Regions from separate parts of the Streptomyces sp. NBC_01429 genome, predicted to be linked through region 3. Evidence: riboswitches for the same ligand, from Rfam matches in the RefSeq annotation. Region 3 holds a riboswitch; each other region holds the start of a gene.
What was found. Region 3 has a riboswitch for cyclic di-AMP ahead of OG627_RS18670 (M23 family metallopeptidase). Riboswitches for the same ligand answer to the same signal wherever they lie in the genome.
Positions count from the first base shown of each region.

Region 1: linked by a shared signal. The riboswitch ahead of OG627_RS12505 (C40 family peptidase) and the one ahead of OG627_RS18670 (M23 family metallopeptidase) in region 3 are both predicted to bind cyclic di-AMP.
Region 2: linked by a shared signal. The riboswitch ahead of OG627_RS04280 (M23 family metallopeptidase) and the one ahead of OG627_RS18670 (M23 family metallopeptidase) in region 3 are both predicted to bind cyclic di-AMP.
Region 4: linked by a shared signal. The riboswitch ahead of OG627_RS07000 (LysM peptidoglycan-binding domain-containing protein) and the one ahead of OG627_RS18670 (M23 family metallopeptidase) in region 3 are both predicted to bind cyclic di-AMP.

Region 1 is NZ_CP109599.1:2,948,536-2,955,663, reverse strand. It holds gene OG627_RS12515 (C40 family peptidase) at 1-369, opposite strand, end outside; gene OG627_RS12510 (hypothetical protein) at 603-956, shown strand; gene OG627_RS12505 (C40 family peptidase) at 1,000-2,301, opposite strand; cyclic di-AMP (ydaO/yuaA leader) riboswitch at 2,300-2,475, opposite strand; gene OG627_RS12500 (ATP-dependent DNA helicase) at 2,781-5,318, shown strand; gene OG627_RS12495 (M23 family metallopeptidase) at 5,455-7,128, opposite strand, start outside.
Region 2 is NZ_CP109599.1:990,175-997,302, reverse strand. It holds gene dxs (1-deoxy-D-xylulose-5-phosphate synthase) at 1-1,503, shown strand, start outside; gene OG627_RS04300 (aspartate aminotransferase family protein) at 1,500-2,894, shown strand; gene OG627_RS04295 (helix-turn-helix domain-containing protein) at 2,970-3,593, shown strand; gene OG627_RS04290 (DUF6126 family protein) at 3,761-3,880, shown strand; gene OG627_RS04285 (tyrosine-protein phosphatase) at 3,896-4,720, opposite strand; cyclic di-AMP (ydaO/yuaA leader) riboswitch at 5,170-5,332, shown strand; gene OG627_RS04280 (M23 family metallopeptidase) at 5,335-6,372, shown strand; gene OG627_RS04275 (SGNH/GDSL hydrolase family protein) at 6,558-7,128, shown strand, end outside.
Region 3 is NZ_CP109599.1:4,268,618-4,275,745, reverse strand. It holds gene OG627_RS18675 (hypothetical protein) at 1-1,005, shown strand, start outside; gene OG627_RS18670 (M23 family metallopeptidase) at 995-2,062, opposite strand; cyclic di-AMP (ydaO/yuaA leader) riboswitch at 2,074-2,230, opposite strand; gene OG627_RS18665 (SDR family oxidoreductase) at 2,484-3,248, opposite strand; gene OG627_RS18660 (helix-turn-helix transcriptional regulator) at 3,485-4,330, shown strand; gene OG627_RS18655 (PP2C family protein-serine/threonine phosphatase) at 4,400-5,491, opposite strand; tRNA gene OG627_RS18650 (tRNA-Met) at 6,041-6,114, opposite strand; gene OG627_RS18645 (hypothetical protein) at 6,177-6,311, opposite strand; gene OG627_RS18640 (hypothetical protein) at 6,483-6,698, opposite strand.
Region 4 is NZ_CP109599.1:1,705,695-1,712,822, forward strand. It holds gene OG627_RS06995 (nitrilase-related carbon-nitrogen hydrolase) at 1-127, shown strand, start outside; gene OG627_RS07000 (LysM peptidoglycan-binding domain-containing protein) at 196-993, opposite strand; cyclic di-AMP (ydaO/yuaA leader) riboswitch at 998-1,182, opposite strand; gene OG627_RS07005 (hypothetical protein) at 1,275-1,601, shown strand; gene OG627_RS07010 (substrate-binding domain-containing protein) at 1,942-2,940, shown strand; gene OG627_RS07015 (galactitol-1-phosphate 5-dehydrogenase) at 3,009-4,085, shown strand; gene OG627_RS07020 (FGGY-family carbohydrate kinase) at 4,111-5,622, shown strand; gene OG627_RS07025 (sugar-binding transcriptional regulator) at 5,699-6,664, shown strand; gene OG627_RS07030 (sugar ABC transporter ATP-binding protein) at 6,700-7,128, shown strand, end outside.

The DNA of each region.
Region 1 (7,128 bases), 1.3 Mb from region 3:
GAGCTGTACGGCGGGATCGAGGCCGCCGGAGCGGTACTGCGCGGCGGCGATCGAACCGAGCGCGTCGCGCGAGGTGTTGAGCCCCTCCGCCCTGCGGGCGGCCTCGTCGCGCAGCAGGGTGAGCGAGGCACGGGCGTCGTCCGCCTTCACCTTCGCGCCGTTGTACCGCTCGGTGGCGCTCTCCGCCTGCTCGTACAGCCGGTCCACCTTGGCCTTGACCTGCGCGGCCGTCAGCCGGGGCTCGGCGTGCGCGGGGGAGGGGGCGACCGCGGTGGTGGCGGTCGCGGCTCCGGCGAGCGCGAGAGTGGCGGCCGTCCGGCCGGCCTGGCCGGAGAGCGGGCGCTGTTTACGTTTGCGGTGCGCAGCCACGGGGGCGTCCACGTCCTTCTGTCCGTCTGCTGTCTCTGGAGAAGGACGCTAAGGCTCCAGATCACGATCCGGCCTCGGCAGGACGGTATTGCCCGGAGCCGACCAATCCCGAGCGCTTTGCGATCGGGACGCTACGGGGGTTACGTCACTCTGCGGCCGTGCTGTGACCGGAATCGCGACTGAGGGGTGCCTTACCGAAGAGTGCTGATATGGGCGCCACTAGGCTCCGAATCATGGACGTACTGATCAATCTCTTTGTCGCCCTGCACATCATCGGCATAGCCTCGCTGCTCGGCGGCTTCCTCACCCAGATGAAGTCGATGAGCGCGGGAACGGCCCGGTTCAGCCCGGCGATGCTGCACGGCGCGCTGACGATGCTGATCACCGGGATGGCGCTGGTGGGCCTCAACCAGGCCGACGGCCACACGCTGAACAACATCAAGATCGGCGTCAAGATGGCCGTCCTGATCGTGATCCTCGGCATCGTCTATGTGAAGCGCGACGAGGAGACCGCCCCGAAGCCGCTGTTCGGCGCGGTGGGCGGGCTGACCGTGGCCAACATCCTCATCGCGACGCTCTGGACCTGACCCACGCGCGTTCCGTCGGCCAGGTCCTCGCGGGAGCGGCCGGTCAGGCCGGGCGGACGCTGCCGTGGATCGGCATGTAGTAGATCGATTCCTCGCGGACGTTCGCGCCCGGCTTGGGAGCGTGGATCATCATGCCGTCGCCGATGTAGATGCCCACGTGGCTGACGTCGTCGTAGAAAAAGACCAGATCGCCAGGGAGAAGGCCGTCGGTCGCGACGCGGGTGCCGGTGTTCGCCTGGTCCCAGGTGGTGCGCGGCAGCTCCACGCCGGCCACCTTCCACGCGGCCTGCGTCAGCCCCGAGCAGTCGTACGAGCTGGGGCCCGAGGCGCCCCAGACGTACGGCTTGCCGATCTGCGCGCGGGCGAAGGCGAGCACCTTCGCGGCCTTGGTGGCGTACGCGCTGCCCGCCGAGGAGGGCGTGCCTCCCGCGGCGCCTCCCGCGGCGCCGCCCGCGGTGCTGCCCGTAGCGCCTGCCGTACCGGCGCCGGCGTCCGTGCCCGTCGTACCCGTGCCCGTCGTACCCGCGCCCGTGGCGGCCGGGGACTCGGGCCCGGCGGCGGAGGGCTGCTCCTGCCGCTCGCGCCGTTCCTGGCGCTCCTGCCGCTCGCGCTCGGCTGCCCGCGCCGCGGCGTGGGCAGCCGCCTTGGACTTGGCCTCGGCCTCGCGCCGCGCCTCGTCCTCCTTCTTGCGCTCCAGGGCGGCCAGCCGGGCCCGCTCCTCGGAGGTCAGCCTTGTCAGCAGCGTGCGCGCCTCGGCCAGCTTCTTCTGGACGGTCTCCTTGCTGGTGCGCAGCGAGGTCTGCGAGTCGGCGAGCGACTCCAGGCTCTCGGTGGCCCGCTCGCGCTGCCGCGCCAGGTCGGCCTGCTGGGACTGGAAGTCCGCGACGGCGCCCTGCCGGCGCTCGGCCAGCCGGTCCGTCACCTCTTTCTGCTCCAGGAACGACTGCGGGCTGTCCGCGAAGATCAGGGCGGCGGTCGGCGCGACGGTGCCCTCGCGGTACTGCGTGGCGGCGTACGAACCGAGCGTGCGGCGGGCCTCGTTCAGCTTGTCGGCGCTCTTGGCGACGTTGTCGCGTACCCGGTCGACCGTGCTCTTCTGCTTCGCCGTGGCCGTCTTCGCCTTGTTGTACTGCTGCGTCGCGCTCCCGGCCTGGCGGTACAGGTCGTCGACCTTCTTCTGTACCTCTTCGACCGAGGGGTTCGGCTCGGCGGGCGCGGCGGCCGCGCCCTGCGTCGACAGCAGCGTGACCGAGGCGATGGCGGCCGTGGTGACCCCGACGGCAGGGGAGTTGGTGCCTACGCCGCTACGGGTGCGCGACTTGCGATGCGACGCCAAGGTCGGCATCTCCTTCCGTGGACCGCCTACCGGGTTAGCTGTCGGGTTCGGGCGGAACGGAAGGCTGCCCTACGGGCCTTGTGCGTACGGGGAAGCGTACGGCCCGATTCACCCCGGTGGTGCAGAGTGGGTCCCCGGTTTCGAACTTCCCTGCGGGAAGGCCGAATTCGGCGCGGGCCGCCCGCTTGGCGTGGGTCGCCTGGGGGATACGGGCTGCCTGATCGAGCACGCTAGCCAAATTGTGCTGCTGATGTGAAGGTGGATGGTCGATATGCCCGAAACATTTTCGTGACCATTTGCGGGAGTGAGGTGCGAGGCGGGCCAAGGGAGGGTATAGCGTCACGCTCGGTAATTCCTTGATCGCTTGATCGTAGGTGCGGCGGGGGTGCGGAGTCCACCGCTCGGCGGGGTCGCGCAACTCACACGGGCGCGGAGACTTCGGGAGGCGGGCGCGGACTGTCAGTGCGGCGGCCTAGACTCGGAAGGCGATGAGCAGCCTCTTTGACGACAGTTTCCTGGCGGACCTCCAGCCCTCCGGTGACGGGCACCCGCCGCCGCCCGAGGAGCCGGACGACCACGCCCCGGAGCAGGTGCCCGACGACCTCTTCGGGGGCGCGTTCGACGCGCCGCCGACACGGGACCCGTACCACCGCGACGGCGCCCCGCGCTCGGTCGTCGATCCCGCCGCGCTGCTCGACGGGCTGAACGACGAGCAGCGCGCCGCCGTCGTGCACACCGGATCGCCCCTGCTCATCGTGGCCGGGGCCGGATCCGGCAAGACGCGCGTGCTGACCCACCGGATCGCGCATCTGCTGGGGACCCGCAGCGTCCACCCCGGGCAGATACTGGCGATCACCTTCACCAACAAGGCCGCCGGTGAGATGAAGGAGCGCGTCGGGCAACTCGTCGGCCCGCGCGCCAACGCCATGTGGGTCATGACCTTCCACAGCGCCTGCGTGCGGATCCTGCGCCGGGAGTCGAAGAGGCTCGGCTTCACCTCGTCCTTCTCGATCTACGACGCGGCCGACTCCAAGCGCCTGATGGCCCTGGTCTGCCGCGATCTGGACCTCGACCCCAAGCGCTACCCGCCCAAGTCCTTCAGCGCCAAGATCTCGAACCTGAAGAACGAGCTGATCGACGAGGAGACCTTCGCCGGTCAGGCGGCCGACGGCTTCGAGAAGATGCTCGCCGAGGCGTACCGGATGTACCAGGGGCGGCTGCGCGAGGCCAACGCCCTGGACTTCGACGACATCATCATGACCACCGTCCATCTGCTCCAGGCGTTCCCCGACGTCGCCGAGCACTACCGGCTGCGCTTCCGGCATGTCCTGGTGGACGAGTACCAGGACACCAACCACGCGCAGTACACGCTCGTACGCGAGCTGGTGGGCCCCTCGGGCGAGGGACACCACCCGGCCGAGCTGTGCGTGGTCGGGGACGCCGACCAGTCGATCTACGCCTTCCGGGGCGCCACGATCCGCAACATCCTCCAGTTCGAGGAGGACTACCCCGACGCGACCACGATCCTCCTGGAGCAGAACTACCGCTCCACGCAGACGATCCTCAGCGCCGCCAACGCGGTCATCGAGCGCAACGAGAGCCGCCGCCCGAAGAACCTGTGGACGAACGCCGGAGCCGGCGCCCGGATCACCGGCTATGTCGCGGACACGGAGCACGACGAGGCGCAGTTCGTCGCGGACGAGATCGACCGGCTGACGGACTCGGGCGAGGCCAGGGCGGGCGACGTAGCGGTCTTCTACCGGACGAACGCGCAGTCGCGTGTCTTCGAGGAGATCTTCATCCGGGTCGGCCTGCCGTACAAGGTCGTCGGCGGCGTGCGCTTCTACGAGCGCAAGGAGGTCCGCGACGTCCTGGCCTACCTGCGGGTGCTGGCCAATCCGGAGGACAACGTACCGCTGCGCAGGATCCTCAACGTGCCCAAGCGCGGCATCGGGGACCGCGCGGAGGCGATGATCGACGCCCTCGCCCTCCGGGAGAAGATCACCTTCCCGCAGGCGCTGCGGCGCGTGGACGAGGCGTACGGGATGGCGGCGCGCTCCGCCAACGCCGTCAAGCGCTTCAACACGCTGATGGAGGACCTGCGCACGATCGTGGAGTCGGGAGCGGGCCCCGCGACGGTCCTGGAGGCCGTGTTCGAACGGACCGGCTATCTGGCGGAGCTTCAGGCGTCGACGGACCCGCAGGACGAGACGCGGATCGAGAACCTCCAGGAACTGGCGGCGGTGGCGCTGGAGTTCGAGCAGGAGCGCGGCCAGGCGGCGGGACGGAACGAGGGGCAGGACGACGAAGGACAGGACGGGGGAGAGGGACAGACCGAGGGCGACGGCGCCGCCGTCGTGCCCGCCGGGCCTCCCACTCTCGCCGAGTTCCTGGAGAAGGTGGCCCTCGTGGCCGACTCCGACCAGATCCCCGACGAGGACGAGGACGGCTCCGGGGTCATCACGCTGATGACGCTGCACACCGCCAAGGGCCTGGAGTTCCCGGTGGTGTTCCTGTCGGGCATGGAGGACGGCGTCTTCCCGCACATGCGTTCCCTGGGCCAGACGAAGGAGCTGGAGGAGGAGCGGCGGCTCGCGTACGTCGGCATCACGCGCGCCCGTGAACGGCTCTATCTGACGCGGTCGTCGATGCGCAGCGCCTGGGGGCAGCCCGCTTACAACCCGCCGTCGCGGTTCCTGGAGGAGATTCCGGGCGAGCATCTGGAGTGGAAGCGGACCGGCGCGCAGATCCCGGCGGGCCCGGTGTCCGGGATCACGTCCTCGCTGTCGTCCTCGGCCGCCGCGCGGTCTCGCTCCGGCGGTCCCACGGGGTTCGCCACCCGGCGTGCGACCGACAAGCCGGTGATCTCCCTGGCCATCGGGGACCGCGTCACACACGACCAGTTCGGCCTCGGCACGGTGATGGCGGTGACGGGTACGGGCGCGGACGCGCAGGTGACGGTCGACTTCGGGGACACCAAGCCCAAGCGGCTGCTGCTGCGGTACGCGCCGGTCGAGAAGCTGTAGGCGCGGGCGCGCGCGGCCGAGAACGGACCGGGGCCCGCTCCTGAGAGGGGGCCTCGGTCCGATCGTACGTATATGGGTGCGGCGGATAGCGGACGGGAACGGCGGCGGCCGTCGCTCCCGTCGGGCCGGGTTCCCGTCAGGTCGGGTCGACGCCGTGGCTGCGCAGCCACGGCAGCGGGTCGATCGCGGAGCCGCCGCCGGGCCGTACCTCGAAGTGCAGGTGCGGTCCGGTGGAGTTGCCCGAGCTTCCCGAGTAGGCGATCACGTCACCGGCCTTGACCGAGCCGGACCGGATCTTGGTGCTGCTGAGATGGCAGTACCAGGTCTCGGTGCCGTCGGGCGAGGTCACGATGGCCATGTTGCCGTAGGCGCTGTTGTACTGCGTGCGTACGGTGCCGTCCGTCGCGGCCATCACCGGCGTCCCGTACGAGACCGGGAAGTCGATTCCGGTGTGCACGGACATCCAGTTGACGCCGGCCTGGCCGTAGTAGGCGCTGAGCCCGTGCTGCGAGACGGGAAGCACGAACTTGGGGCGTTCCGCTTCCTTGCGGGCCGCCTCCGCCTCGCGCTTCTTGCGGTCCGCCTCCTGGCGGGCCTGGAGGTCGATGCGCTCCTGCGTACGGCTGGCGCGGTCGCCGAAGTCGCGGGCTCCCGCGCTGAGGGTGGCGAGCTGGGTGTCCAGCTTCTTGTTGGCCGCGGCGGCGGCCGCGGGCTTCTGACTGGCGGTGTCGGCCGCGGAGGCCGTGGTGGCCTTGTCGTCCTTGCTGTCCTCGCCGCCGCTGAGGCCGCTGACCGAGGCCGCCGCGACACCGGCGACGCCCATCACACAGGCGGACGGGACGGCGATCGTGAGGAGTGCGGAGCGCTTGGCGGGGGTGCGGCGGCGGCCTCGGCCACCGCTTCCGCTGCCGCCGGCCCGGCCCACCGGGCGGGGGGTGACGCTGACGGCGGGGACCGTCATGGTCGCCGCCATGTGCAGTGATTCGGGTTCGTGCGTGTCCTCGGCCCCGGAGTCGGAGCCGGATCCTGATCCGAAGCCGGAGTCGGGACCATGGGCGGAGTCGGCCGCTGACGCCTGTTCGGCGTCGGCTTCCGTGTCGTACGCCCGTTCAGGCTCGGGGCCCGGCGCGCCGAAGTCGGCCCCCGGGCTGTACTGCTGGGCGGGATCCGCCTCGTACGAGGAGTCCGCGCCGTACTGCTCCGGTACGACTGCCGCCACGAGGACCGTGTCCTGGTGGGACTCGTGCGTCGTCCCGGGCGTGTTCCAGGCGGCTTCGTACGCGCCGGTGTCGAACGAGGGAGCCGTCCACTGGGCGGTGGCCTCGTACTCGAAGGGGCCGTTGCCGAACCGCTCGGCGTCGAGACCCTGGCCCAGGTCCTGCGCCTGATGCGCGGTGTCGTAGCCGTACGCGGGGTTCTCGAACGACGAGTTCTCCAACGGCGTGTTGTCGAACGTGGCGTTCTGGAACCGCTGGGCGTCGAACTGTCCGCTCTCGAACTGCCCGTTGTCGAAGGGGGCGTTCTCGAACTGCCCGGCCGCGCCCGACCCGTTCGGCTGATGCGCCTCGGGTGCGGTGTTCCACGCGGTCGCGTCCCACTTGCCCGAGGTGTCGGCGCTGACGGTGGCCCACTGGCCGCTGGTGTCGTACTGAGGCGTGCCGTAGGTGTCGTACCCCACGGTCGCGTGGGCGCCGGTGCTCCACTGCGTGGAGTCGTACTGGCCGGTGTCGTACGGAGCGGAGGGGGCCGTGGAGGTTTCGTAGCCGGACGTCTCGTAAGGCTTCTCGTAACCGGAGTGGCCCGGCTGGTC
Region 2 (7,128 bases), 3.3 Mb from region 3:
AAGGCGCGCGAGGTGCTCGGCCGGGACGAACACGTCGTGGCCGTCATCGGTGACGGGGCGCTCACCGGCGGTATGGCCTGGGAGGCGCTGAACAACATCGCCGCCGCCAAGGACCGTCCGCTGATCATCGTCGTCAACGACAACGAACGGTCCTACGGGCCGACGATCGGCGGCCTCGCCAACCACCTCGCCACCCTCCGTACCACCGACGGCTACGAGGACGTCCTCGCCTGGGGCAAGGACCTCCTCCAGCGCACCCCCGTCGTGGGCCGGCCGCTCTACGAGTCGCTGCACGGCGCCAAGAAGGGCTTCAAGGACGCCTTCGCCCCGCAGGGCATGTTCGAGGACCTGGGCCTCAAATACGTCGGACCGATCGACGGACACGATGTCGCCGCCGTGGAATCCGCCCTCCTGCGGGCGAAACGCTTCCACGGACCCGTACTGGTGCACTGCCTGACCGAGAAGGGCCGCGGCTACGCGCCGGCCCTGGAGGACGAGGCGGACCGCTTCCACACCGTGGGCGCGATGGACCCGCTCACCTGCGAGCCCCTGACCCCGCCGGCCGGCCCGTCCTGGACCTCCGTGTTCGGGGACGAGATCGCCGAGATCGGCGCCGAGCGGCCGGACGTCGTGGCGATCACGGCGGCCATGCTCCACCCCGTCGGGCTGACGAAGTTCGCCGAACGCTTCCCCGACCGGGTCTGGGACGTCGGGATCGCCGAGCAGCACGCGGCGGTCTCCGCCGCCGGCCTCGCCACCGGCGGCCTCCATCCGGTCGTCGCCGTCTACGCGACCTTCCTCAACCGCGCCTTCGACCAGGTGCTGATGGACGTCGCCCTGCACCGCTGCGGCGTCACGTTCGTCCTCGACCGGGCCGGGGTCACCGGCACCGACGGCGCCTCGCACAACGGCATGTGGGACATGTCGATCCTCCAGTGCGTGCCCGGCCTGCGGATCGCCGCCCCGCGCGACGCCGCCCAGCTGCGGGCCCAGCTGCGCGAGGCCGTCGACGTGGACGACGCGCCGACGGTCGTACGGTTCGCCAAGGAATCGGCCGGCCGGCCGATCGAGGCCGTCGGACGGCTGGGCGGAATGGACGTGCTGCGCCGGGCGGAGGACGCCGAGGTGCTGCTCGTCTCGGTGGGCGCCCTCGCCCCCGTCTGTCTCGCGGCGGCCGAGCTGCTCGCCGAGCGCGGCGTCGGCTGCACCGTCGTGGACCCGCGCTGGGTCAAGCCCGTGGACGAACAGCTCGCGCCGCTGGCCGCCGGGCACCGGCTGGTCGCCGTGGTGGAGGACAACAGCCGCAGCGGCGGCGTGGGTTCGGCCGTGGGCCAGTCGCTGCGCGACGCCGGTGTGGACGTACCGCTGCGGACCTTCGGCATCCCCGAACAGTTCCTCGCCCACGGCAAGCGCGCCGAGGTACTCGCCGACATCGGGCTCACCCCGGTGGAGATCGCGGGACGGATCAGCGCGGCCCTAGGCCCCAAGGAGAACAAGGAATGACGACCGAGCCCAAGGGCTTCGACCTGCAAAGACTCCTCGCCGAGCGCGGCGCCGAGCGCTATGAGCTGCACACCAGGCATCTCAACCACCAGCTCCCGCGCATGCTGCACACCATCGGCTTCGACCGGGTCTACGAGCGGGCCGAGGGCGCCTACTTCTGGGACGAGGACGGCAACGACTACCTGGACATGCTGGCCGGCTTCGGCGTGATGGGCCTGGGCCGGCACCATCCCGTCGTACGCAAGGCCCTCCACGACGTCCTCGACGCCTCGCTCGCCGACCTCACCCGCTTCGACTGCCAGCCGCTGCCCGGCCTCCTCGCCGAAGAACTCCTCACCCACAGCCCCCATCTGGACCGGGTGTTCTTCGGCAACAGCGGCACGGAAGCCGTGGAGACGGCCCTCAAGTTCGCCCGGTACGCCACCGGCAGGCCCAGGATCCTCTACTGCGCCCACGCCTTCCACGGACTGACCACCGGCTCGCTGTCGGTCAACGGCGAGGACGGCTTCCGCGACGGATTCGCGCCACTGCTGCCCGACACGGCGATTCCCATGGGCGATCTCGACGCGCTGGAAAGGGAGTTGAAGCGGGGCGACGTCGCCGGATTCGTGGTCGAGCCGATCCAGGGCAAAGGCGTGCACGCGGCGCCGCCCGGCTTTCTGCGCGCCGCCCAGGAGCTGCTGCACCGCCACAAGGCACTGCTCATCGTGGACGAGGTGCAGACCGGTCTCGGCAGGACCGGCGACTTCTACGCGTACCAGCACGAGGAGGGCGTCGAGCCGGACCTCGTCTGCGTGGCGAAGGCGCTCTCCGGCGGCTATGTGCCGGTCGGCGCGACCCTCGGCAAGGACTGGATCTTCAGACGCGTCTACTCCTCGATGGACCGGGTCCTGGTCCACTCGGCCAGCTTCGGCTCGAACGCCCAGGCCATGGCGGCGGGGCTGGCCGTCCTCGCCGTGATGGAGGACGAGGGGACCGTGGCGAACGCGCGCGTCACCGGTGATCTGCTCAGGACCCGGCTGGCCGCGCTCGTCGACCGCTACGAGCTGCTGCACGAGGTACGCGGCCGGGGTCTGATGATCGGCATCGAGTTCGGCCGTCCCGACTCGATCAGGCTGCGCGGCCGGTGGACCATGCTCCAGGCCGCCCGCAAGGGACTCTTCGCGCAGATGGTGGTCGTACCGCTGCTCCAGAAGCACCGGATCCTCACCCAGGTCTCCGGCGACCATCTGGAAGTGATCAAGCTGATTCCGCCGCTGACCATCGGGGAACGGGAGGTCGACCGCTTCGTGGACGCCTTCACGGCCGTGATGGACGACGCCCACGGCGGCGGCGGGCTCATGTGGGATTTCGGGAAGACACTGGTGAAGCAGGCGGTCGCCAACAGGTAGCCGCCGACCGACGCGACGTTTTGCCTCTGAGGCAAGGGATTTGCCTCAGAGGAAAGATGCTGGCGCAATGGAGGTATGAGCACACCTCCCGCCGGAGAGCCGCCCGACGACCCCACCGACCAGCTGCCCGACGTCGCACCCCGCCTGCGCGAGCTGCGCCGGGGCCGACGGCTCACCCTGGAGGCGGCGGCCCGGCGGGCGGGGCTCTCGCCCGCCCATCTGTCCCGGCTGGAGACGGGGCGCCGCCAGCCTTCGCTGCCCATGCTGCTCGGGCTGGCCCGTATCTACGGTACGACCGTCTCCGAACTCCTCGGGGAGCTGCCGTCGGAACGCGATCCCATAGTCCGGGCCGCCCGGATGGAGCCCGTGGCGGCCGACGGCTGGACGTACCACCAGGCCGGAGCGCCCGGCAGAGCCATGCAGCCGCTGCGGCTCCAGGTGCCGTACGGGGTGCAGGGCGACCTCGTCCGCGTACACCCGGGGGAGGAGTGGCTCTACGTCCTCGACGGGCCGCTGCGGCTGAGCCTCGGGGATGCCGCGCATGTGCTCGGCCCCGGGGACAGCGCGCACTTCGACTCGCTCACCCCGCACCGGATCGCCGCGGCCGGTCCCGGGGGGACCGAGCTGCTCTTCGTCCACACCCTGCTGCAGAGCCCCGCCGCCGAGCTGTGCTTCGGCGGCGAGGTTCATCGCCGCTGACCTGCCGAGAGAGGTCCGCCACCATGCCGGAGACAGAGAAGACCGTGCCCACCACCGAAGCCGCCGGACCCGCCGAGCCCGCGGAACCCGCCGAACCGGAGGCGGCGCCGGACACCGTGCCGGACCGAGCGCCGGACCGAGCGCCGGACCGGGTGCCCGATCGGGTGATGGACGAGGAGAAGACGTTCCCCATGGGGCTGGTCATCCGGCTCTTCGCCTATCTGGTGGCGGGCCATGTCCTCGCCTTCTTCCTCTATCTGCTCTTCACCCTGGGAGCCAAGGGGTAGCGGGCCGGGGCGCCGTCAGCCGTTGCCGCCGCCTTCTTCGAGGAGCCGGTCGCGCAGCCGCTCGCGCGTCTCGGGGGCGAGCCCGAGCCCCTCGGTCAGATAGCGCTCGGTGGTTCCCCAGGTCTTCTCGATGCTCTCGAACGCGGCGGCGAGGTACTCGGCGCGGGCGTCGAAGAGCGGACCGAGCAGCTCCATCACCTCCGGGGAGGTCCCGGCCGGGGAGCTGTCGCTGCGGCGCACCCGGTAGCGGCGGTGCGGATCGTTGGACATCAGGTAGTCGGCCTCGATCGCGTCGGGCTCGACCCCGACCGCCAGCAGGGTCACCGCGATGGAGAGCCCGGCGCGGTCCTTGCCCGCAGCGCAGTGCATGAGCGCGGGGACGGCTTCCTCGGCGAGCGCGTGCAGCACCCGGCTGTGCTCGGCGGTGCGCTCCGTGATGATCGTCCGGTACGAGCCGATCATCCGGGCCGCGGCTTTCCCCTCGGCGAGCAGCGAGCGCAACTGGTCGAGATCGCCGTCCCGGACCATCCGCCAGAACTCCGCGCCGTCGGCCGGGTCGGAGAGCGGGATGTTCACGTGGCGCACACCGGGCAGCTCGACATCCGAGCCGTCCAGCCTCAGATCGGCGGAGTTGCGGAAGTCGAACACCGTGTGCAGCCCGAGGCCGGCGAGGTACGCCGCGTCGGCGGCGGTGGCGTGGGCGAGGTGGCCGCTGCGGAAGAGGACGCCGCCGCGCACCCGCCTGCCGTCCGTGGTCGGCAGGCCGCCCACGTCGCGGAAGTTGCGCACAGCGGACAGCTGGGGTTCTGCCGACGGGACTTGCGGAAGCTGCTGCGTCACGGCGTGCTCCTCCGTGTCTGCCGCCGGCGCGGCTCGCCGACGAAGTCGACTCCTGACCCTACGACATCCGTTCGGGAGTGATCGGAGGTATCGGGTCCGGCGGGACAGGATTCAGATGCCCACCAATCGGACATCGCACGAGGTCGAATATCGCCCTAATAGGGATCTATCCGTATTGCGATGTTATGTATAACCTGCCCTGTTAGCAGGGGAGATGAGAGGTCGCGGGTGAGCAGGATCATATCCGTGACGTTGCGTGGTGACGGTGGGAAGGGGGAGCGCCACCTCGTAAGGGAACCGAAGATCCGTAGTCCACGCAGGGTGACGGGTGGTGCTCGGTGATATTCGAGTGACGGGCCGTGGCTCAAAACAGCCGCTTGTTCCGGCCGTCCGACTCGCTTACGTTCACCCTCAATCCGGACGGAACGCCGAATCCTGCCGCCGACCGGACCACACATCCACCCATCCACGTGTGGCAGGAGCGGGGGACCCAGGTAGTACGCCGATCCGGACACTCCGGAGCGGCTAGGGGTGAAGTCGCGCACCACGCGCGACCGGGCAGCTCCAGCCCGAACCCGACAGCTCACCTCGTAGGCGCCGGAGAGGAACGCACCATGCCCGCCAAGGGTAAGCACCGCCGCCCCAAGGCCAATCCGTTCTCGCGCGGATTCATCGTCGCCGGTACGGGGAGCGCCGCCATCGCGCTGCCGCTCATCGGCGCCACCGGTGCGCACGCGGCCCAGCAGGGCGCCGCACCCGCCGCCGCGCCGCAGGCGGCCCCCGCCACGACGCACACCGCGCCGAGCCTGCCGCTCGCCGCGCAGCAGTCCGCCGTGACCCGGACGACCGCGACGCAGACCGCCGCGCAGGCGACCGCGACGACGAAGAAGACCAAGGTCTACTCCGTGGTCTCCGGCGACTATCTGTCCAAGATCGCGGCGGAGCAGCGGGTACGGGGCGGCTGGCAGCAGCTGTACGAGGACAACCGCCAGGCCATAGGCGGCGACCCCGGGCTGATCCACCCCGGTCTGAAGCTGAGCATCGGCGCGCGGGCGGCCTCGGCGCCGTCCACCACGTCGAGCGGCGCGGCCGAGGCGCCGGCGAAGTCCTCCGGCACCGGCTCCACGGCGCCCAAGTCCTCGGCGCCGAAGTCCACCGCGCCCAAGTCGTCCGGCACCGGCTCCAGCGCTTCCGCGGGCACGTCCACCGGCACCTCCGCCTCCAACACGGCCACGCAGACCACCGGGGCCGGCTTCACCAAGCCCGTCGACGCGTCGATCGGCACCTCCTACCGCGCGGCGGGCGGCAGCTGGTCCAGCGGCTACCACACGGGCGTGGACTTCATCGCCTCGTCGGGCTCCACGGTCAAGGCGATCGGCGCGGGCACCGTCGTGTCGGCCGGATGGGGCGGCTCGTACGGCAACCAGGTCGTCATCCGGCACAGCGACGGCAAGTACTCGCAGTACGCCCACCTGTCGGCCCTGTCCGTCTCCGTCGGCCAGAGCCTCTCCGCCGGGCAGCAGATCGGCCTCTCCGGCGCTACCGGCAACGTCACGGGACCGCACCTGCACTTCGAGGTCCGCACCGGCCCCGACTACGGCTCGGACATCGACCCGATCGCCTACCTCCGCTCGCAGGGCGTCACCGTCTGACCCGTCCGTCCCGACGGCATCCGCCACCCGGCCCGTCACGGCCGTCGCCCGGTACCTCGTACCGGGCGGCGGCCGTTTCCGGCTATTCCCGGTTGGGGGAAACTTGACCGATGGTGTTTCTCACCCCTGGTCAACCCCTCCTTACGGTCGCGTAGGTCACATCCCCGGGTGAAGGATGTCTCGCTGTGGCAAACGATTCGAGAACAAGAAGAAATGATGTGTTCGGGTCGTACGCGGCGATCGGCGACAGTTTCACGGAAGGCGTCGGCGACCCGGGACCCGACGGTCTGTTCGTCGGCTGGGCGGACCGGCTCGCGGTCCTCCTCGCCGACCAACTCCCGCACACCGGTACGACGGTGGACACCGCGCACGGGGACTTCCGCTACGCCAACCTCGCCGTACGCGGCCGACTCCTCGACCAGGTCGTCGAGGAGCAGATTCCCCGGGCGAGGGCTCTCGCCCCGGACCTGGTGACCTTCTGCGCGGGCGGCAACGACATCATCCGTCCCGGCACCGACCCCGACGAGGTGGCCGAACGCTTCGAGCGGGCCGTCGCCGACCTCACCGAAGCCGTCGGCACCGTCGTGCTGGCCACCGGCTTCGACACCCGTGGCGTCCCCGTACTGCGCCATCTGCGCGGCAAGATCGCCACGTTCAACCTCCACACCCGGTCCATCGCCGACCGTTACGGCTGCTCCGTGCTGGACCTCTGGTCCCTCAAGTCGGTCCAGGACAGGCGGGCCTGGGACGGCGACC
Region 3 (7,128 bases):
CAGCTTAGCCCTGCCCCGCTCCCGACCGACCATCCCCACGCCCGTCCGGGTTACGGAAAACGGCTCGCGCCCGCCCAATCCCCCCGCAGGGCTGACGACTTCGCACAGCTGCCCAGGCGGGAAGCGGCCATCGCCGGGTACATCGACCGGCTGCCCGAGGGCGCCGACATCTCCGTCAAGACACTCGCCAAGCAGCTCGCCGACTACGGCCAGTGCGCCCTGCGGACCGCGCTCAACGACCTGTCCCGCGCCGGACATCTGCGGCGGCACCGCGAAGCGGTCATCGGCGCGAACGGGCAGCAGCGGTGGGTCTGGCGTACGTTCTGGTCGCGGGCGGCCCGCGACAACTCCTGGTGGGAGGCGTTCACTTCGGGCTCGGACAGCCCCGCCGACACCCCCGCCGACGCTCTCACCGACCCCGCCGCCGACCGCACCGACCCCGTGCGGCCCGAAGAACCGGAAGAGCCCGAAGAACCGGAACCGCCTTCCCTCCTGGCCCGTACCGCCGCGTACGACGTCCTCGCCCGGCTCGGCCGGATCGACCCCCGGCTCACCCTCTCCGAACCGGAATGCCGGGCGCTGGAGGAGCACGCCGGGCTCTGGTTCGAACGGGGCGCCGGGCAGGCCCAACTCGTCCAGGCGCTCACCGCCGGATTACCGCCCGTGGTGGCCGCGCCCTACGGGTTCGTACGGGCGCGGCTCCTCGCCAAGCTCCCACCGGCCCCGGCGGAACGGCCGCGCCCGCGCCGGATCATGGAGTGCACCGACTGCGGCGTCCCCGCCGAACCCCGACAGCTGCCGGACGGCCTGTGCCGTGTCTGCCGGGGCGTCCCGGCAGACACAAAACCGTTCGCCCCGCCGGGAGTTGTGCCACCCGAGCACGTCCGCGCCCGCGTGGCCGAACTCCGTACGGCCATGCTGCGCCCCGCGACGGAAACAGGACCAGAAGCAGGACCAGAAGCAGGGGCAGGAACAGGAACAGAGGCTGGAGCCGTCAGGGGTTGATGCCCTTGCCGTTCAGCCAGGACATCGGGTCGATGCCCGCGCCACCGGCCGTGTGGACCTCAAGGTGCAGGTGGGGGCCGGTCACGTTGCCCGTGGCGCCGACCCGGCCGATGACCTCGCCGGTGGAGACCTTCTGGCCCGCCGTGACGGTCATCGAGGACTGGTGGGCGTACCAGATCTCCGTACCGTCATCCAGCTCCAGGACGGTGCGGTAGCCGTACGAGCCCGACCAGCCCGCCGACTTGACCGTGCCGCTGTGCACGGCCTTGACCGGCGTGCCCGTGGGGGCCGCGAAGTCCAGGCCGGTGTGCTGGCCGGAGGACCAGAGCGAACCGGCCTGGCCGAAGGTGGAGGTGATCGTGTACGAGGAGGTGGGGAGGGCGTAGCTGGCGGCCAGCTTGGCGAGGCGTTCCGCCTCGGCCTTCGCCTTGGCCTCCTTCTCGGCCTTCGCCTTCGCCTCCGCGATCTCCTTCTCGGCCGCGGTCTGCTGCTTCTTGGCCTGCGAGGCGGCCTCCACCACGGCGGCGGCCTCAGTGGCGGCCTTCTGGGTGGCGTCGGCCTCGGCCTGCTGCTGCTCGGCCTGCTGGAGGATGCGGGCGCGGAGCGCCTCGCCGGCGTCGGTGGCGCCCTGTTCGGTGTCCGCGACCGTCAGGCCGGCGGAGGTGAGGGGGGCCTGCGCCAGGACCTGCGACGCGGTGTCCTTCTCGGCGGTGGAGGAAGAGCCCATCCCCGGAAGGGACTTGGCGTCCGGAAGATTGTCCGCGATGACATCGGGCAGGGATATGGAGACGGCGGGCTTGTCCTGGGCCGTGGCGATGCCTCCGGCGCCGACGGCGGCGATGACACCCACGCCGAGGACCGTGGAGCTGCGGGCGAGCCCGCGCTGCTTGGCGACGCGGTGCCTGCCGCGGACGGGGCGGACGGTCTCCTCGGTGGGATTCCACTCCCCCCAGGCCCTCTCCGCCTCGCCGCCTTCACCTCGGCCATGGCCGAAGGAGTGGTTCTCGGGTGCGACGGTTGCTACGGGCCCATCGAGGGCAGGCTTGTTGGACGCCACTGGGGCGCGCTCCTTTCCTTCCTTCTCGCCTACCGGGTTAGCTGACGGGTTCGGAGCAGGAAGGTCTCCTACGGGTGTTCACGCTGCCCGCGCAAGGCAGCGAAAGCTCCCGATTCACCCCAATTGGTGGTTCCCCGGTTCCCTTGCGGGATTCGGCGCGTGCGCACGGTGCCATCTCTGGCGACGGCTGGGACAACCGCGCTGCGTTATCGAACGTTAATAGAGACCAGGGCGTTATTCCAAGCTGTTCCCGATGATCGTTAACAACTTCGCATCGGACACACCGGGACACAAGAACGCGCAAGCGGGCGAGTTGACCGGTCATCCGGGGCCTGCGCGTTTCTGACGGTGTGTCACCTGTTATGCGGAGGGGCACGCGCCGATCACACAGCGTGCCGACTCCCTGCGGGATGAGGGAGTGTCAGCCCTTGCGGCCCGGGAGGAGCATGTCCAGCGCCTGGGAGCGCTGTGCGACGAGGTCGTCGTAGGTGCCGTCGCGCTCGGCCCAGCGGTGCATGAGGACGCCCTCGACCAGGATCTCGTCAGGGGTGGGGTTCCTCGCGAGCAGCCCCATGACCTCGGTGGCGAAAACGTCGACTGGCAGCGCGCGCGGGTTCGCCTTCTCCTGTCCTGCCACGGCGACGGCCGGCGGGACCAGCTCGACGACGCTGACACCGGTGCCGTCGAGTTGCGCGCGCAGTGCCTCGGAGTAGGCGTGCACACCGGCCTTTGAAGCGGCGTAGGTGGGCATGGGCGCGAACGGCAGGAAGGCGATGCCGGAGGTGACGGTGACGAAGGTGCCGGCGCCACGTTCGAGCAGGTGCGGGGTGAAGGCGTCGATGACGCGGATGGTGCCGACCAGGTTGGTGTCGATCGTCGTACGCGCCGCCTCGAAGTGCGCCGGGTCGCGCAGGTCCTCCAGGAGCATGACGCCCGACATGGTCACCACGGTGTCCAGCTCGGGGTACGCGGCGAGTACGGCGTCACGGGCGCGTGCGACGGAGGCACCGTCGGTGACGTCCACGGCGAAGGTGCCGAAGCCCTCGTCGGAGAGTGCGGAGAGCGCCTCGGCGCCGCGACCGCCGACAGCCACGGTGCTGCCCGCCGCGGCGAACCGCCGGGCCAGTTCCCGGCCGATGCCCGAGGTTCCGCCGACGACGAGAACGGCACGGTCGGAGAGATCCATGAGGTCTTCCCTTCGGTTCGGAGCACCGCGGTTCGGAGCACCGCGGTGCGGAAGCGCCCGCGGCGGTCAGGCCGGCGGCGCCACGCACGCCGTACGGCGTCGGCGATGCTCTCTGTCTTCTCAAGCAGTGATGCCACAAGTCTTGACGGAATCCGCCGGGTGCGGCAGAGCCCCCGTCTTCCCTGGTCCTGCCAGGGCCCCCTCTGGGACACGCGCACCGCCTTACGGTGGTCGGTATGAAGGATCCGGAATCCGGCAACCGGCTCGGCGACTACCTCCGCGCCCGGCGTGAGCTGGTCTCCCCGGCGCAGGCAGGGCTCCCGCCCGGCGGCAACCGCCGCGTACCCGGCCTGCGCCGTGAGGAAGTCGCCCTGCTCGCCGGAATCAGCGCCGATTACTACCTGCGCCTGGAGCGTGGCCGCGACAAGAACCCCTCGCCCCAGGTGCTCGCGTCACTCGCGCGCGTCCTGCGGCTGGACGACGTCGAGCGGACGTATCTGCTCGGCCTCGCGGGAGCGCGCCCCAGAGCGCCGCGCCGCAAGCGGCCCGAGCACGTACCGGCACGGGTGCACCAGCTCCTCGCCCAGCTCCGGATCCCCGCGTTCGTCGAAGGCCGCGCCTTCGACGTCCTGGCCTCCAACCCCATGGCCCTCGCGCTCTCTCCGCGCCTGCGGCCCGGCCAGAACCGGCTCCGTTCCCTCCTCCTCGACCCCGAGGAACATGCCTTCCACCAGGACTGGGCAGAAGCCGCCGCCGGCTTCGTCGCAGCTCTGCGCACCACCATCGGGGACGACACCGACAACCCCCGGTTCGTCGAACTCGTCGGCGAACTCGCCCTGTCCAGCCAGCGGTTCCGCACCCTGTGGGCCCGCCACGACGTCCGCGGCCTCGACGGAGGCACCACCACCGTCCACCACCCCGTCGTCGGTGAACTACGGCTCCACCGCGACAAACTCCCCATCGACGACGTCATCCTCGTCGTCTACTACCCCGACCAGGACAGCGAGAGCGACGAGAAGCTGCGCCTGCTCGCCGCACTCCCGGCGACCGAACCCGTGGTCACTGTTCGCCCTCCCCCGTGACGTCCTTCCCCAGGACGACCTCGCGGAAGAACGGCCGCGCGGAAGAACGGCCGCGCGGGAGAACAGCCCTCACGGGACGATCGGCATCGTCCTGCGCCGCTCCGGCTGCGTCGGCGAGGGCCTGCTGACGGCGAGCAGCGCCATGTCGTCCTGGCTCCCGCCGCCCGTGTGCAGCCGTACGTCGTCGATCAGCGCCTGGAGCAGTTCGTCGGGCCCCGGGAAGATCCGCCCGTCGAGCCGGTCGCGCGGCGCGTAGAAGACGCCCTCGTGGTCGCGCGCCTCGGTGAGTCCGTCCGTGTAGAAGAGCAGCATCGCGCCGTCGGGGTACGCGTTCTGCTCGGCGCGGTCGGGCCACGAGCCCAGCTCGCTCATCCCGAGGGGGAGCGCGGGATCGCTCGGCACCAGCATCCTTACGCCCCCGTCACCGCATATGAGCAGCGGCTCGGGATGGCCGCGGTTGAGCAGCCGCACCACTGCCTCGCCGTGCGGGATCTCGGCGAGCACGGCCGTGGTGAACCCCTCGAAGACATCGACCCCGGCCCGCCGCGTCCCCTCCCGCAGCAGGGCGCGCTCCAGCCGCTGCGCCACGCCCTCCAGGGACGCCTCCTGCTCGGCGGCCTCGCGGAAGGCCCCGATGAGCACGGCCACCGCCTCGACCGCCTCCAGCCCCTTCCCCCGTACGTCTCCGACCACCAGCCGCACCCCGTACGGCGTGTCCTGTACGGCGAACAGGTCGCCGCCGATGAAGGCGCCCTCCTGCGCCGCCTCGTACCGCGCGGCTATCCGCAGCCCGCCGACCCGTTCGGCGGGTCTGGGCAGCACGGCGCGCTGGGCGGTCTCGGCGATGATGCGGGCGGAGGCGAGCCGCTCCCCGCTGCGTCTGACGACGCCGGTGATGTACATGGCGAGGAGGGAGACGACCAGCACGGTCAGCAGCTGGCTCAGCGACTCCAGGGTGAGCAGCGACCGCGCCCGGACATGGAGCGCGATCTCGGCGGCCAGTGAGGTGACGGAGACCAGCAACGTGCCGAGCAGCGGATAGAACGGCGCGGCGACCAGTGGGGCGGCGGCGAAGAGCGGCGCGGCGGTCACCCGGGTCGGGGTGGAGACGTCGAGGATCACGCCGCCGATGATCACGAGGGCCGGCAGGAAGTTCACGATCCGGCGCCCGGCCCGGCCGCGCGCGCCGGGGCGTCGCCAGCCACGCCTGTGGCGGGCGTGCGGCGCGTGGTCCTCGCCGAGGTCACCGGGCCCCCAGAAGCCCGCGCCCTCGGCGGCCCAGAACCCGCTGCCGCCTCCGGCCCGCCGGCCCTTGCCGCCGATGGCCTCTCCGAGCTTCCTCAGCTTCCCCACCAGTCGTCTCCTGCCCGGTCCGCTCGCGGCTGCGCCAGTACCGCGCTCCACCCAGGCTGGCCGTCACCACGTGGGGCGGCGACTCACCCTCGGCCGAGTGGGCTACGGGGCCGGTCGCCCGGCCCGCGTCCCGGGGTGGGTCCCGGGGACGTCCCGTACAAGCACAGCCGCATGCTTCACGTTACTTGTCATAGCTTGTCACGGCTTGTCCGCGCCCGGAATGAAAGAGGGGTCATCACACCCATGACCGGGCCCCCGGGGATCCGCGCCGGGACCCGCCGGGACCCGCCGGGACCGCCCCGCGCACACGACGAAGGCCCGGATTCACCAGGAATCCGGGCCTTCGTTTTCTTCCAGTAGCGGGGACAGGATTTGAACCTGCGACCTCTGGGTTATGAGCCCAGCGAGCTACCGAGCTGCTCCACCCCGCGCCGTTGAAGACAACTCTACGGCATCCGGAGGACGCTCATGACCACCCCCGGCAGAGCCCGGGTTAAGCGGCCTCCAGCACATCCCCTCGCACGGCGGCGGCCCACTCGATCAGCAGCCGCTGATAACGCTCCTGGTCAGCGGGGAGCAGCACGCCACCGGACCGCGTCCACAGGGCGCGGATCTCCTCATTGACCACAGCGGCGGACCTGACGGACCGGGCCGCGCGCGCACGGCGTAAGGCATCGCGGGCACCGGAAGAAGATACGGACGAGGAAGCGAACATAGGTACAAGGCTACGGCCAGCCACTGACAATCGGCAGAGCGTATCCCCGCACACCTGTCCGAAAAGCTGCCTGTGCGCGCCGGCTCACTCCTCGGCGCCGTACTCGTGCGCGGGTCCGCCCTGCCACTCCACCCAGGCGGGGTCGTCCAGCAGCTCCCAGGCGTCGGGCAGCCCGGCCTGGCGCAGGAACTCGATCAGGTGGTCGTCGGAGTGGGCCAGGCCCATGATCCGCCCCCGCACGGTCACCCGCCGCCCGCCCGTTCCGGACGCTCGGTGTACGACAATCGGCACTTCGTTCATATGCTCACACCACTCATAGGGCCAAGGGTGCGACGATCTCGCCCGGAGCGCAGCATCTGGCGGCGCACTTTCGGGATACGGGGCCGGATACGGCCCGGACGCGAACCGGACGCGAACCGGACGCCGCCCGAACGCGGACCGGCCTTCGGGCCCGACCCGTCGGAAAACGTCAACAGCCCCCGGCCAGATGCACTCTGACCGGGGGCCGCGGTGGTAGGCCATGTCGGACTCGAACCGACAACCAACGGATTAAAAGTCGGCAGGTCCTTCATGCAGTCCCGTCCTGACTCATTCGTTCCCGTCCGGTCCCGTTGGGTAAAGTCCAGCTCAGCGGCACATCGCATGCCGCCTGGCGGTCGAGATCATCCGGTGCCGTTCGCTCCCGCTCGGTCCCGTTGCCTCTCGTTGGGGCCAGCAGGGGGCCAGCGGA
Region 4 (7,128 bases), 2.6 Mb from region 3:
ACTCGACCTGGGCGACCTCGCCCGGGGCCGGTTCGACCTGGATGTGACGGGGCACTACGCCCGGCCCGACATCTTCACCCTGGACGTGGACGAGACCGCGCGGGACGTCCTGTCCGGGGAGCGATGAGGGGCCGGGCGTCCATGAGGGGCCTGCGTCCATGAGCGGCCGGGCGGCGGCCGTCACGGCGGGGACCGTCAGTAGGGGCCGTTCACGTTGTCGATCGAGCCGTACCTGGCGGCTGCGTAGTTGCACGCGGCGGTGATGTTGGCGACCGGGTCGTAGCTGTTCGTCGACGTACCGGGCACGTGGTACGCCTGGAACGTGGGATCGATGACCTGGAGCAGCCCCTTGGACGGGATGCCGGCGGCGGCGTTGGAGTCCCAGTTGTTGATGGCCGCCGGGTTGCCCGAGGACTCGCGCATGATGTTGCGGTAGATCCCGTTGTACGAGCCGGGGATGCCGTGCGTGGCCATGACGTCCAGCGACTCGCGGATCCAGCCGTCGAGGTTGTTGGAGTACGTCTTCAGCGCGGCCGGCGCGGTGTCGGCGACGGTCTGGGTGGCGATGTCGGTGGTCTTCGCCGTGGCGCTCTTCGTCGTGGCGGCCTTCGCGGAGGAGGGCTTCGCCGTGGTGGCCTTCGCCGTGGAACCGAGGGTCAGCTTGAGGCCGGGGAAGATGCGCGACGGGTTGCTTCCGATGGCGCTCCGGTTGTCCTCGTAGAGCTTCTTCCAGCCGCCGGTCACGGAGTGCGCCTTCGCGATCCTGGACAGCGAGTCACCGGCGACGACGGAGTACGTCAGGGGGGCCTGCCGCGTGACACCGGCGGGGGCCGCCGCCGTCCCGGCGGGGGCGTATCCGGCCGAGGGCGCCGCCTGGGCGGTGGTCGCCGCCAGCAGCGGAAGCGCGAGTACGGCTCCCCCCGCGCTCACGGCGACGACACCACGAGCGAGCGGGCCGGTTCTGGGACGACGGTGCTTGGCCTTTGCGGACATGACGCATTCCTCTCCGTCGCCTGCGAGGTGAGCTGTCGGGTTCGGGCAGGAGATGCCCGGTCGCGCAGACGGCGACTTCACCCCGAGCCGGTCCAGCTTCTGAACCGGCGACTTACCTGGGTCCCCCGCTCCTGCCGTACGTGAGTAGGTGGGTTTCCGGGCAGCGGCAGGATTCGGCGTTCTGTCCGGAATGACGAGAACGTAAGCGAGAAGTCCCGGGAGAGACAAGTCCAGAATTCACACCGCAATACGAGGGGAGATTGCAGCCGGGAAGATCAGAAATGACTTTCACCCTCGCGGCGCCTCAACTCTCCTTTCCTGTGAGCGAAGTGAACGAGACCGCGCGCACCCCGAACGATCATCCACGTGACGCATGTCACGGCAGCGAGTGGATCTTCCCGCCCACAACACCACGCAGAAGACAACAAGATGCTGAATATCACCCATATCGCCATCGGGGACAACAGCTCCAAAACGCCCATATCGCCAAGGATGGCCCGCGCCGCCAACCAACAGAATTCTGGCGGCAACTTCCCTTTGCCCAAGAAAAGATCAGCGAGATCATAAGCCGTCCTGATGAGCCATCAATTCTGCGTTCGGCTTTTTGAAAGGGCGTCAGGAACGTCGTGCCGCGCCGGAAAGGCGGGCGCCCTGTTCGCGTTCTCCGCACCGACGCACCCCGCCGCGCCCGGCCGGCACTCCCGCCCCGCCCTGCCGCCCCGCCTCGTCGCCGGGTCCGGCGGCCCGCATCGCGCCGCCCGCGCCACTCCACCCGTCGCGCCACCCGCCGCGCCACCCGTCACACGACCCGCGTCACACCGCGCGTCCGGTGTATCGCTCCCGGTCAGCGGGGGTCCGTGCTCATGAGAGCAAAAAAATACGCATGTGTTGCCGGGAGGTTAATCGCGGACCTACTGTCCCTCGCCAGGACCACATCTGGAGGCCCACATGCGTATGAAGCGCATCTTCGGGATCTTTATCGCGACATCCACTCTTGCGTCACTGGCCGCCTGCTCCGTCTCCACCACCCCCGGTGGCACGGACAGCGGCAGCGGCGGCAAGAAGGCCGCGGGCGGCCTGTCCATCGGCTTCAGCCAGGCGACCCAGCAGTCGCCCTTCTACGTGCAGCTGCGCACCGGGGCCGAGCAGGCGGCCAAGAAGGCCGGGGCCAAGCTGAACTTCGCCGACGCCGGTGACGACGTGACGAAGCAGAACAACGACATCCAGGACCTGATCACCCGCGGCGTCGACGTCCTGCTGATCAACCCCGTCGACCCCAAGGGCGTCAAGGCGGGCCTGGCCGCGGCCGCGGCCGCCGGCATCCCGGTGGTGACCGTCGACCGTCCGGTGCCCTCGGGCGCGGCCGCCCACGTCGGCCGCGACAACAAGGAGATGGGCCGGCTCGTCGGCGCCGAGGTCGCCAAGGCGCTCGGCGCCCAGGGCGGCAAGGTCATCGAGATCAAGGGCGACGCGGGCGGCGCGGTGGCCCGCGACCGCAGCGCGGGCTTCCACGAGGCGGTGGCCGCCAACAAGAAGATCAAGATCGTGGCGGGCCCCTACTGCGACTACATCCGCTCCAAGGCCGTCACCGCCATGCAGGACCTCCTCCAGACCAACACCGACGTCAAGGCCGTCTACGCGCACAACGACGACATGGCCCTCGGCGCGCTCCAGGTGCTCAAGGAGAACAACCGCACCGACGTCAGGGTCGCCGGGGTCGACGGTCTGATGGAGGCCGTGAAGTCCATCGCGGCCGACGGTCCCTACCTCGCCACCGCGCTCAACGACCCGATCTCCCTGGGCGCCACCGCCGTGAGCACCGCGCTCGACGTCCAGTCGGGCAAGAAGGTCGCCGCCACCGTCGATGCCGGGACCGGGCTGATCGACCGCGCCAACGCCGCCACGTACACCGGCGCCACCACCTTCGCCCTCGCGGGCAAGGAATGACACCGCACCCCACACAACGGGCCGGATCCGACCGTGTGCCCGGCCCCGTCCGAGAAAGCGATACGAACATGCCGCAGACCATGCGAGCCGCCCTGCTGCACGCCCCGGGCGACATCCGCGTCGAGGAGGTTCCCGTACCGGAGCCCGCGCCCCGGGAAGCACTCGTCCGCGTCGCCGCCTGCGGGGTCTGCGGCTCGGACATACCCCGGATGCTGCGGCCGGGCGGCGCCTACCACCTCCCGCTGATCTGCGGCCACGAGTTCTCCGGCCATGTCGTGGCGCTCGGCGCCGAACTCGCCGCGGCCGGCACGGTCAAGGAGGGCGACCTCGTCGCCGTACCGCCGCTGATCCCCTGCCGGCGCTGCACCCCCTGCTCCCAGGGGCACTTCAGCCTCTGCGAGGACTACGACTACTTCGGCAGCCGGCGCGCCGGCGCCTACGCCGAGTACGTCACCGTCCCCGAGGACAACCTGATGGTCCTGCCCGCCGACCTCGACCCGCGCGCCGCCGCCATGCTCGACCCGGCCGCCATCGCCCTGCACGCCATCTGGCGCACCAAACTGCGCACCGGCCACCGGGTCGCCGTCGTCGGCGCCGGACCGATCGGTCTGTTCGCCATCCAGTGGGCGCGGCTGGCCGGGGCGAGCGAGGTGCTCTCCATCGACGTGAGCGAGCAGAAGGCGGCCATGGCCCTGGAGGCCGGCGCCACCCACACCGCCGCCACCCCGGAGCGCGCAGGCGAACTCGCGGGCCACGGGTACGACGTGATCATCGAGTCCGCCGGGGTGCCGGCCACCGCCGACCAGGCGGTCACGCTCGCCGCCCGGCACGGTCAGGCCGTCTTCATCGGCATCCCGCACGACCCGGTCGTCCTGCCCAAGGCCACCTTCAGCAACTTCCTGCGCCGGGAGATCACCCTGCACGGCGCCTGGAACTCCTTCTCGGCGCCCTTCCCCGGCGACGAGTGGCGCACCGCCGCCCGCGCCATGGGCGACGGCAGCCTCCGCTGGAAGTTCATGATCACTCACGAACTGGGCCTGGACGACGTGTCGTCCACCCTGCACCGGCTCGGCGAGCGCTCCATGTTCAGCTCCAAGGTTCTCTTCCTGCCGAACGGGACCCTGCCGAACGGAGACCGTCCGTGACCACCCCGCCGAACGGAGACCGGCCATGACCGCGCTTCTCGCCATCGACCTGGGGACCGAGAGCGCCCGCGTCGCCGTCTACAGCGCCGGGGGCGAGGCGCTCGGGGTCAGCCAGAGCGGCTATCCGACCTCGTTCCCGCATCCCGGCCGGGCCGAGCAGAACCCCGAGGACTGGTGGCGCGCCGTGGTCACCGCCACCCGTGCCGCGCTCGCCGAGGCGGGCTCGCCGCCGGTGGCCGGGGTCGCCGTCGCCACCACCGCTTCGACGGTCGCCGTACTCGACGGCGCGGGGCGGCCGTTGCGCCCCGCGCTGCTGTGGATGGACAGCCGGGCCAGCGCCGAATCCGAGCTGACGGGGCGCTCCGCGCACCCGGTCCTGCGGTACGCGGGCGGCTCCGACGCGGTCGAGTGGCTCGTGCCCAAGGCCATGTGGCTGGCCCGCCACGAGCCCGACGTCTACCGCGCGGCGCAGCACATCACCGACGCCGTCGACTATCTCGTCTGGCGGCTGACCGGCGAGTGGACCGGCTCGCGGATGAACGCCGTCTGCAAGTGGAACTACGACCCGCGCGGCGGCGGGCTGCCCGACGATCTCTACGCCGAGTTCGGGGTGCCCGACCTGCGGGACAAGCTCCCCGGCCGGATCGTCCCGGTGGGGGACCCGGTCGCCCCCGTACGGGCGGCGGTACGCGAGGAACTCGGCATCACCGGCGGGGCCGTGGTCTGCGCCGGGGGCATCGACGCCCATCTGTCGCTGCTCGCCGTCGGGGGCGCACGGCCGGGCCGGGTGTCGGTCGTCTCCGGCACGTCCACCGCCTTCGTCACCGAGATCGACGAACCCGTCTTCCCGCCGACCGTCTGGGGCCCCTATCCGGACGCCCTCAACACCGGGCGGTGGCTGGTCGAGGGCGGCCAGGTCACCTCGGGGTCCGTGCTGACCTGGGCCGGTGAGCAGCTGCTCGGCACACCGCGGGCCGAGTTGCCGGGGCTGATCGAGGAGGCGGCGGCGCTGCCGCCGTGCGCCCACGGGCTGCTGGTCCTGGACTACTTCATGGGCAACCGCACCCCGCTGCGCGACCCCCGGCTGCGCGGCGCCGTCCTCGGGCTGACCCTCGGCAGCAGGCCGGCGGAGGTCTACCGGGCCGCCGTCGAGGGGGTCGCCTACGGCACCCGGCAGGTGCTCGAATCGTTCGTCGAGGGCGGGATCGCCGTGGACGAGGTGTTCGTCTCGGGCGGCATCAGACACAACCCGCTCTGGCTGCGTACCACCGCCGACGTCCTGGGCCGTCCGCTGCGGCTGGTCGGCGAGGCCAATCTGACCCTGCGCGCCTGCGCGGTGAGCGCCGCGGCGGGCTCAGGCCAGGCAGCCTCGCTGGCCGAGGCCGCCGCGGGCTTCGCGCCACGCGTACGGATCGTGGAACCCGACCCCACCCACCGCGACGCCCTCGAACGCGGTTACGCGGACTACCGCGCCGCGACCGAGGCCACCCGCTCGATCGCCCACCGGCTCAGCGCGCCGGACCGCTGGCAGAGCTGATCCCGGCAACTGATCCGGGCGGCTGATCCGGGCGAAGGACCGGCGGCGGACCACGGCAACGGACAAGGAGGTCCGGATGACCAACATCGAGGACGAGGCCCTGCTCTACCAGGTCGCCTCCCTGTACTACGAGCAGAACAGGACGCAGGAACAGATCGGGGAGGAGCTGCACTTCACCCGCTGGAAGGTCGGCCGGCTGCTGGCCGACGCCCGGCAGGCCGGGATCGTACGGATCGAGGTCGTCCACCCCAAGGCGCGGATGCGCGGCCTGGAGGAACGGCTGCGGGACGTCTTCGGGCTGCGCGACGCCGTCGTGGTCGCCGCCGACCGGGGCGACGACGAGGAGCGGCTGCGTGCCCGGGTCGCCGAGGCGGGGGCCGACTACCTGGCCCGGCTCCAGCCCGCGCCACGGCAGTTGGGCGTCTCGTGGGGCCGTACGCTGGACCTGCTCGCGGCCCGGCTGCATCCGGGCTGGGCGAGCGGCGTCCATGTCGTCCAGATCAACGGCGGGCTCAGCCGCTCCCGTACCCCCACCTCCGCGCAGGACATGGCGGGCCGGATCGCACACCTCGCGCAGGGCACCCTCAGTGTGCTGCCCGTGCCGTCCATCGTGGAGCAGGAGACCACACGGCGGCTCCTCGAAGAGGACAGCGCGGTCGCGGACGTCCTGACCCAGGCCGCCACGGCGGACACCGTGCTGTTCAGCCCCGGCGGCATCGGCGCCGACTCCGTCCTGGTCGGCTCCGGCTATCTGACGGCGCGGGACCTGGCGAAACTGGCCGCCGCCGGCGCCGTCGGCGATGTCGCCGGCCGGTTCATCGACGCGCGGGGCGCGATCGTCGACCGCGCCCTGGACGACCGTACCCTCGGCCTCCCCCTCGACCATCTGCGGCACAGCGCCGTGTCGGTGGCCGTCGTCTCCGGCACCGCGAAACACGCGGTCTGCGCGGCGGTCGTCTCCAGCGGGCTGTGCAACACCCTCGTCACCGACCATCACACCGCGTCCCATCTGCTCAACCCGCCCCCGGGCGAGGAGCGATGAGAGCGCGGAGCCCGGACATCCGGAAAGGAGGAGCCATGAGCCCTCGGGACACCGACGGCGGGACACCGAGACTGACGATGCGCGGCATCGTCAAGCGCTTCCCCGGCACCCTCGCCAACGACGGCGCCGAACTGATCGTGCGCGCCGGGGAGACCCACTGTCTGCTCGGTGAGAACGGCGCGGGCAAGAGCACCCTGATGAAGATCCTCGCCGGTTCCTACCGGCCGGACGAGGGCGAGATCCTGCTCGACGGCGAGCCCGTCGAACTGACCAGCCCGCAGGCGGGGATGGCCGCCGGTATCGCCGTGATCTACCAGGAGCTGGACCTCGTACCGGATATGACGGTCGCTCAGAACCTGCTGCTCGGCCACTCCCCCTCGTACGGTCCTTTCGTACGCCGCAAGGAACGCGCCGAGCTGGCCCGCGCCGCCGTGGCCAGGGTCGGCGGCGACTTCTCCGTGCAC